Regions from separate parts of the Sinobacterium caligoides genome, predicted to be linked through region 2. Evidence: predicted binding sites of a transcription regulator. Region 2 holds the regulator's gene; each other region holds the start of a gene.
The links. The regulator sigma-54, encoded in region 2, starts transcription at its own class of promoters, with help from an activator protein. The targets are predictions, from matches to a motif close to TGGCACANNNNTTGCNNT.
Positions count from the first base shown of each region.

Region 1: the regulator sigma-54 is predicted to act here: its motif matches at 1,295-1,312, upstream of EDC56_RS05935 (RtcB family protein).
Region 3: the regulator sigma-54 is predicted to act here: its motif matches at 1,073-1,090, upstream of EDC56_RS10750 (DUF1415 domain-containing protein).
Region 4: the regulator sigma-54 is predicted to act here: its motif matches at 941-958, upstream of EDC56_RS14005 (VPLPA-CTERM sorting domain-containing protein).

Region 1 is NZ_RKHR01000003.1:1,332,347-1,334,518, forward strand. Features, by position in the region: gene EDC56_RS05935 (RtcB family protein) at 1-1,208, opposite strand, end outside; gene rtcR (RNA repair transcriptional activator RtcR) at 1,456-2,172, shown strand, end outside.
Region 2 is NZ_RKHR01000001.1:16,154-18,325, forward strand. Features, by position in the region: gene lptB (LPS export ABC transporter ATP-binding protein) at 1-305, shown strand, start outside; gene EDC56_RS00105 (RNA polymerase factor sigma-54) at 563-2,077, shown strand.
Region 3 is NZ_RKHR01000004.1:914,690-916,861, reverse strand. Features, by position in the region: gene EDC56_RS10755 (DUF7802 domain-containing protein) at 1-778, shown strand, start outside; gene EDC56_RS10750 (DUF1415 domain-containing protein) at 1,152-1,718, shown strand; gene EDC56_RS10745 (RNA methyltransferase) at 1,904-2,172, shown strand, end outside.
Region 4 is NZ_RKHR01000005.1:392,355-394,526, forward strand. Features, by position in the region: gene EDC56_RS14005 (VPLPA-CTERM sorting domain-containing protein) at 80-871, opposite strand; gene EDC56_RS14010 (VPLPA-CTERM sorting domain-containing protein) at 1,140-1,997, opposite strand.

The DNA.
Region 1 (2,172 bases), on a different contig from region 2:
ACCTGTTTTAAGGTGTACACCACCTCTATTAAGTCTTGCTGAGCTTTCATCACCGCATCGATCGACTTATAGGCTGACGGGGTCTCATCAATGACATCTTCGTCGGCACGACACTCGACGCCCTGCACGGCTTTTTTATGTTCATCCAATGAGACTAACTTTTTTGCCTGGGTGCGCGACATCACTCGCCCCGCGCCATGACTGCAGCTGCAGAAGCTGTCTTCATTGCCAAGGCCTCGTACAATAAATGACTTTGCCCCCATGCTACCGGGAATGATGCCCATTTCACCGGCCCGCGCACGCACCGCACCCTTGCGTGTGAGAAGTACCTCTTTGCCAAAATGGCGCTCACGAGAAACATAGTTATGGTGACAGTTAACGGCCTCCATGCTGGCCTCAAACTCAATCCCCATTACCGCTCGTAGCGCAGCAATCACCCTTGCCATCATCACCTCGCGATTCGTTCGTGCGAACTCCTGCGCCCACTCGACCGCCTCAACATAGTCGTTAAAATTCTCTGAGCCCTCCGGTAAGTAGGCCAGCGCTTTATCCGGCAGCTGTATATGCCAACGCTCCATATCCCGCTTTGCCTGTTCAATAAAGTAGGAGCCGATACGGTTGCCAACACCACGCGAACCACTGTGTAACATGATCCAAACTGCATCATGCTCATCTAAGCACACCTCGATGAAATGGTTACCGGTACCCAGCGTTCCAAGGTGGTTAATGTTGTTCGTTTTCTCAAGCACGCTATGTTTTTGCGCTAGTCGTTCAAACTGATGCGACAGCGGCAGCCACGCTTTGATGACATCTGCCGGTAAATCGTTCCAGCTACCTTTATCACGTCTACCGCGCAGATGCTTCGAGCGACCGTGCGGCACCGCAGCCTCGATAGCCAGGCGCATTGGCTTTAAGTTATCGGGCAGCTGATCGGCCCTCAGACTAGTTTTCACCGCCATCATGCCACAGCCAATGTCGACGCCAACGGCGGCGGGAATGACGGCCCCTAGCGTCGGCACCACACTACCGATAGTAGCGCCGTTACCAAGGTGGACGTCGGGCATCACCGCGATATGCTTATGGATAAAGGGCAGGCTCGCTATATTCCTCAGCTGTTGTTTCGCAGCATCCTCAAAAGGTACGCCACGTGTCCACGATTTAATCGGGACGCCATCATCTCTCATTACCTCATACGCTGCTTTTGTCATCTTATCCTCGCTGCACGCTACCACGTGTCTATTCATTGTTATGCTTGATCATTTATCGCTATTGTTAGCGTCAATCTCTCATACCCATTGCGACAAATGTGCCAACCTCAGGAAGGAATAGGAAAAATCATTTAACACACTGTTTAAAAAGACTATTTTTAACGCACAGGACGACACATTGAATTAAGCCGCATAAAAACTGTAAAATAAAATCTATCTACAACAATATAAGAATATTTATAAAGATATGAAAAAAGTAGCCATTAGTATTTTAGGTACGGTGTTAGATCGACGTGGCAAACGTGAAAACAGATGGAATAAGTGGCGCCCCACACCCTCGCTTTGTCAGCAAGATGGCCTAGCCATTGATCGCCTCGACTTAATCTTCGATCCACGATCACTGCCTCTGGCTAAACAGGTCGCAGAAGATATTAAAACCGTATCCGCCGACACCGAGGTGGTCTTCCACCTAGTCAGCTTTGACGACCCTTGGGACTTTGAGAGCGTCTACAGCAACTTGCTGGATTTTAGTCGCACCTACCCTTTCGCCCCTGACGACGAAGACTATCTTATCCACATCACCACCGGCACACATGTCGCGCAAATCTGCCTCTACTTATTAACAGAAGCGGGCTATCTGCCAGGAAGGCTGATCCAAACATCGCCAAAACAGGGAGAGAGAAAGGCTCAGGGTAGCCATCAGATCATTGACTTAGATTTATCAAAATATGACCAGATCGCTGCTCGCTTCAACAGAGAGCACCAGCAAGCTACCCACTACCTCAAAGGCGGCATCGAGACCAATAACAGCGCTTTCAACCTAATGATCGAGCAACTCGAAAAGGTCTCCATCCGCTCCGATGAACCGCTGCTCATTAGCGGCCCGACGGGTGCTGGCAAGTCACAGCTGGCAAAGCGGGTATACCAACTGCGTAAGCAAAAGGGCAGTATCAGCGGGCAAATG
Region 2 (2,172 bases):
GCGAGCGGCGGCGCGTTGAAATAGCCCGAGCTCTGGCTACCGAACCCGAATTCATCTTGCTTGACGAGCCCTTTGCGGGTGTCGACCCTATCTCCGTCAATGAGATAAAGGCAATTGTTAATCACCTAAAGTCCAAGGGCATTGGCGTACTGATTACCGATCATAATGTACGCGAAACTCTCGACATCTGCGATAAAGCCTATATTGTCAGCGAAGGCTATATTATCGCTGAGGGCAATGCCGATGCAGTACTCGCCAATCAGCAGGTTCGCAAAGTCTACCTAGGTGAACAGTTCAAGCTCTAAGTTGCGCACAACTGCAGCAACAAAACCGGCCTAAAGTTTGCCTGCCAGAGCTAGGCTCGCTAAACTGACCGCGGATACTTATAAAAACGACTGTATTATTATGGGTTACATCACCGTCACCGGCTGCCGAATAACCTCTACACCTAAGCAGCCATCGACCACCCGCCTGGCAACAGACACAGTCCTCAGATACACAACGCGACGGCAGCCCGCTTCTTATTTTCTTTCATTCTGGCTGCTCAGGAGACACTGACGTAGTGAAACAGTCACTTCAATTAAAGATGGGTCAACAGCTCACCATGACCCCGCAGTTACAGCAGGCTATCCGTCTGCTGCAACTATCGACACTCGACTTACAGCAGGAGATTCAACAAGCTCTTGAATCAAACCCAATGCTCGAAATCAGTGAAGATGATAACAGTCAGGGAGGGCTGAGTAGCGAAAATAACCTCGAGGCTTTAAACAGCTCTCAAGAAGGACCATGCCAGAGCACAGAGGAACATAAAAAAACGGAGCCAACAGACCCTAGCGCAGATACCAGCCACGACGATATCGACTGGTCTCAACCGGACACCATTCCCGATTTGCCAGTCGACACTCAGTGGGATGATGTCTATCAAAACACCGGCGGTAGTGCCGGTACCGCGACAGACGACTTCGATTTTGACTCACGCAATAGCCAGTCAGAAACGCTTCACGATCATCTACTCTGGCAACTCAATCTCACCCCTATGTCAGATACCGACCGAGTTATTGCCATGTCGGTCATCGATGCCGTAGAGCCTTCCGGCATGCTCTCTTTGAGCGCCGAGGAGATTCACGCAGGGCTTGACCTCGCCTCCCCGGTAGAGCTTGACGAGGTGATGGCCGTACTCCACCGCGTACAACAATTTGACCCCCCCGGCGTTGCCTCACACGACCTAAAAGAATGCCTATTAATACAACTGAACCAACTACCGGAAGATACCCCTTTGTTGGCGGAAACAAGGAAGGTGATCACTCATTACCTTCCTTTATTGGGTAATCGGGACTTCGCCCAACTGATGCGTCGTGCCAAGATAAAAGAGCCACAGTTAAAAGTAGTTATCGCACTAATACAAAGCCTTAACCCTAGGCCTGGTGACTATATCAATGAGGAGGATACCCAGTACATTGTACCGGACGTCTTCGTGCGGAAAACTGCTGAGCACTGGCAAGTAGAATTAAACCCTGATGTTTCACCAAACATACGTATCAACGGAAACTATGCCGCACTGATTAAGCGTGCCGATAGCAGTAGTGACAACACCTTTCTTAAGGACAACCTACAAGAGGCCCGCTGGCTGTTAAAAAGCTTACAAAGTCGTAATGAAACACTAATGAAAGTGGCTAGCAAAATTGTCGAACTACAGCAGGGTTTCCTTGACTACGGTGAGGAGGCCATGAAACCTATGGTGCTGCTGGACATTGCTGAAGCTGTCGAAATGCATGAGTCGACGATATCCCGAGTCACTACTCAGAAGTACATGCACACACCGCGCGGCATCTTCGAACTCAAGTACTTCTTTTCTAGCCACGTCAGCACAGAGAGCGGTGGCGAGTGTTCCTCCACCGCCATCCGCGCCATTATCAAGAAGTTAATAAACGCCGAAAACCAACGTAAGCCATTGAGCGATAATGCAATAACAAAACTCCTTGCCGAACAAGGAATCAAGGTCGCACGCAGAACAATAGCCAAATACCGCGAGTCGATGATGATTCCTCCATCCAACGAGCGTAAACAGCTGGTTTAAAGTCAGCATATGTTAGCTACAATTTATAGACGAAAAATAACAAAAAATTAGAGTGAGCCATTAACAAGCGACAACGCATGCAATCAAAAATGCTC
Region 3 (2,172 bases), on a different contig from region 2:
GCACGGGGAGTTCTCGGTGATGTTCTTGTACAACCGCCTGCCACTCTATATCGCGCTGTTTTATCCCACCTTCATGTACCACATCTACATGCTGATCCGTCGGTTTGATTTCACCCCGGTGGTGGAGGCCGTCAGCGCAGGCTTTATGGCCGGTGTCATCTATCAGGTGTTCGATAACTTTGGTCCGCAGGTCGGTTGGTGGCTGTGGGATCGCAGCGACCCGAGCACGCTGCCCTATGTGAATAGTGTGCCGCTGACCAGCTACCATTGGTTTTTCACCTTCATGATCGCCTTTGCCTACATCGCGCGTAAGGTCTGTTGGCAGTGGCCGCAGCAGAATAAGAGTAAGGCCGTCGTCTATAGCGGCATCGCTGCGATGCCGGTGACCGTGATCCTGTTGGGCACGGTACTCTTTATTCCCTTTAATTTATTTTCAAAGGGCGTACCGCCCTGGGATATGTTGCCCTGGGCGCCGATGCTGACAGCGGCAGGGGCGTTGCACGCGGTGACTTTCTTTATCGCTGGGTTGGTGTTTTTGTTTCACTATCGCCGGCCCACTCAGCCGCGGGATAAAGGATTGATGCTGTTTCCGCTGATGTTCTTGGCGGTTCATTTCTACCTCTATATCGCTAAGTTCGACTTGTTCTTTACGCTGACACCGACGGGGATGACTGCCGACGGCTTGGCGATCGGTAATCTCATTGCCGCGTTGTTTGGCATCCTGTTGGGCACTGTGATGGTGTTGGCGGCGAACCCGACAGAGGAAAGGCGACATTAGGTCGAGGGAGATGCATAAGCCCGAACCCCGGTTCGGGCTTTTTTTTGTCCGTGAATCACCTGTTGAGTGGCAATATAGCGCTGGCTGTGAAGAAAAGTGATAATTTGGCTCTAAACGCTATTGATAACTATTCTCGTTTGCGATATTGTTCTTGCATAGAGTGACAGAGCGCCTAACAGCTTTTGTTTTGGCCATATTTTCTGTTATCTGCAGTCTATTGTTTGATCGACTTTCACGACAGGCCTCTCTCCTGTTGAACCTTGAACCGCACTTTTTAGTGCGGTTTTTTTTTAATGGCACATTTGTCGTTATTACTCTGCCGACAACCGGTGTATGCTGAGGCCATCGTTGTATAGCCGAAGAGCGGTCGATCATGAGAGAGCAAGCAGAGCATCACAGTAAGATTATCGAGCAGACACAGCGCTGGGTCGAAGCACTGATCGTCGGTCATAATGTCTGCCCGTTTGCGCGCCGAGAGATGCAGAATAATACGATTCATTACACCATTGTCGAGCAGCGGCAGCTGTCGGTGGTGTTAGAGGCGGTGATCGATGAGTGTCGTCGCCTCGATGAACACAACGAGATAGAGACGACGCTGATTATTCTGCCGTCCGGCTTCGAAGGCTTCTACGATTATCTGCACCTAGTCGATCTCGCCAACCAGCTGTTGCTGGAGCAGGATTACGAGAGTGTCTACCAGTTGGCCAGCATGCACCCGGATTATTGTTTCGAGGGAGAGGCGCAGGACGATGCCGCTAACTACACCAACCGCTCGCCCTATCCGATGATTCATATTATCCGCGAGTCGAGTATGGAGCGGGCGCTACGCAACTACAAAGAGCCCGAGGGCATTCCCGAGCGCAACATCGACTTTGCACGAGCCAAAGGGCAGAATTTCTTTGTCGAGTTGTTGGCCGAGTGCATGAACAAGCATCAATAGGGACGCTTGATAGCGCTATCAAAGCGTCTATAAATATCTTGAAAAAGATTTTGAAAAAAGATCTTGAAAAAACATGTTGGAAAAAGAATTGAAAGAGATAGCGTAAAGAAAGCAGGATAAAAAAGCGGTAGAATACGCGGTGAAAAGCACGTTAATGCGCGCTGCAAAAAGAGTAATGAGTAACCATGAGTGAAGAGAAATCCTCGGCCGTCTATATCGGCTTAGTGAATCCCAAGAGCCCGACTAACGTAGGGGCGGTATTGCGTGCCGCTGGCTGTTATCGTGTCGATGCGGTGCGTTATACCGGCCAGCGCTATGCGCGTGCGGCGCAGTATCAGACCGATACCAAAAACCGTGCCGAAACGATTCCGCTTAACCGTGTCGAGGTGCTCAGCGACGACTTACCTGCCGATATGCAGGTGGTCTGCGTCGAGCTGATCGAGGGGGCGACGCC
Region 4 (2,172 bases), on a different contig from region 2:
CCCAAAAAAATGCCCGCCGCCGCTGTTAAGCGACGACGGGCATCAATAGGAGTAAGGAGAGAGTTAGCTATTACTTGCCTCAGGCAACCTTACGGGCTTTGCGGCGCGAGACAAAACCAAGGCCGGCAATGGCTGAACCGAATAACCAAACGGCGCCGGGGAGCGGCACAGACGAGACTTCATCTGCAGGGCCTGGGAAGTATTCATAGTAGTGGTCGTCATCATGAATAAGAGTGTAGAGTGAATAGCTTGTCGTTGTGACCCCTGAATTCATTCCTGTTCTAACGTCATAGGTTTCTAATGTGATATCGATCAGATCGTATAGGCCAAAGTCGACACTCTCTCTATAGTTAAAAGTAAGGTCCAGCTTTACGCCGTCAATGCTCGGCCCACTTAATTCGCTACATGCATCCAACCACTCCGGGTCTGACTGACAGCCATAGCCACCGGCAAAACTTGCCACATCATTACCATCATTCAGCACTTCCCCTGAGCGATAGGTATAAACAAACGTATCATTATCATCGTCGACTACGGCCTCAGTGTACTCCGCGAAAGGCTCGAAGGTGTAACCACTACCGGCCTCATAACGATGATGAATCGTTGTGGTGAAACCTGCGATCTGGTACGTCTCCTGGATATGAAGCGGCACTACATGGGTTAACTCAAAACTATCGATCCCCCCAGCCACCAAAAAGTCGCCCTCCTCATTGATCGTCATATCGAGCTCACCATAGACAAACCGCTCACCAACCAGCTCTCCGGTTCCTTGCGCAGCCTCTACGCTATCAACCTGCATTATAAAAGGCAGGGTAAACGCCTGAGCATTCGCCGCCAAGCCGAGCAATGACACTAACAGTAGTTTTTTCATCGTATATTCCTTTATTTTTATCTTATTTGTAATATCACCATGCACATCTAACCATCACACTATATTTACAACGCAAGTACTAAGCCAACTGATAGAAAGCGCTCAATTCGGCTTATTAACTCTGGTATTTTTTAGCAGAAAACCACTAGCCTGTAAGCTTTATCGGCGTCGACAAAGGCGGATTAAAAAACTCAATATTCATCACTACAATTAACGAAAGAGAATATTGAGCGGATACCACCAAGAAATAAAGCGCTAAGAATTACGCTCAGGAGGCAATACGGTTTCTTCGGCGTGCAAGTATGCCGAAGCCTGCCAGAGCCGAGCTAAACAGCCACACTGCACCGGGGACCGGCACCTGCGATACAGGCAGGTTTTCACACATCTGCGACCAATTTATATCACAATCAACCACAATCCCCTGTGAAGAAGGCTCGGATGGCGAAGGCGATGTTGTGGGCTCTAGCTCGTCAGCAATATCAGATATGGGTTGCGCTGACCCCCAGGCGACGAACGCTCCTGTACCGTAAAAAAAGCTTAACTTCTCTGAATAAGCGCCTCCTGTTGTAATATCAGTAAACACTAAAAAGTCCAATATTGTTGGTTCACTCTCCACCCAATGAACTAAAAGCACCAGTCCATAGGCGTCAATAGCCGTTCCTGAAACCCCCTCACAGCCCTCCACGGCCGCAGAACTTGACTGACAGTTATAACCTCCATCAAACGACGACATCTCACCACTATCAGCCCCGCCAGTAAAAGCAAGATAAGCAAAGCCGTCTAACTCCCCCTCATCTCTATCCTCGATATCAAAAGAGGTCGTGTTAAACGTATAGCGACTACCCTGTTCGTAGGTATGAGCAATATGGACCTGCTCATCACCCTGGAACGATTCTTCAACTGTCAACGCTTCAACATAAGTCATACTAAAGCTATTAATGCCAAAAAGTTCTCCCTCCCCTATATCCGTATCAATATCCAGTTCGGCAAAAATAGCCCCTTCATTCGCACTTATTGCCTCTCCTCCCTGGGTGATTACATCCAGCACCTGCATATCAAAAGTGATGATCTCTGCTTGAGCACTCGCCGCCAGAGAAATCATTGTCGCCATCAGTAGTTTTTTCATCGTATATTCCTTTATTTTTATAATCTATTCCATACAGACTCGCGATTTTGACTACTACGCCTGCTTTATAACGCAATTATTACGCCAACGGCACTCATTACACTGAGTAGTTAAATTGCCCGTCTTTGGCACAGGAAAAAGGACAATACTCTGTAAGTAATATCGGCAGTATAAA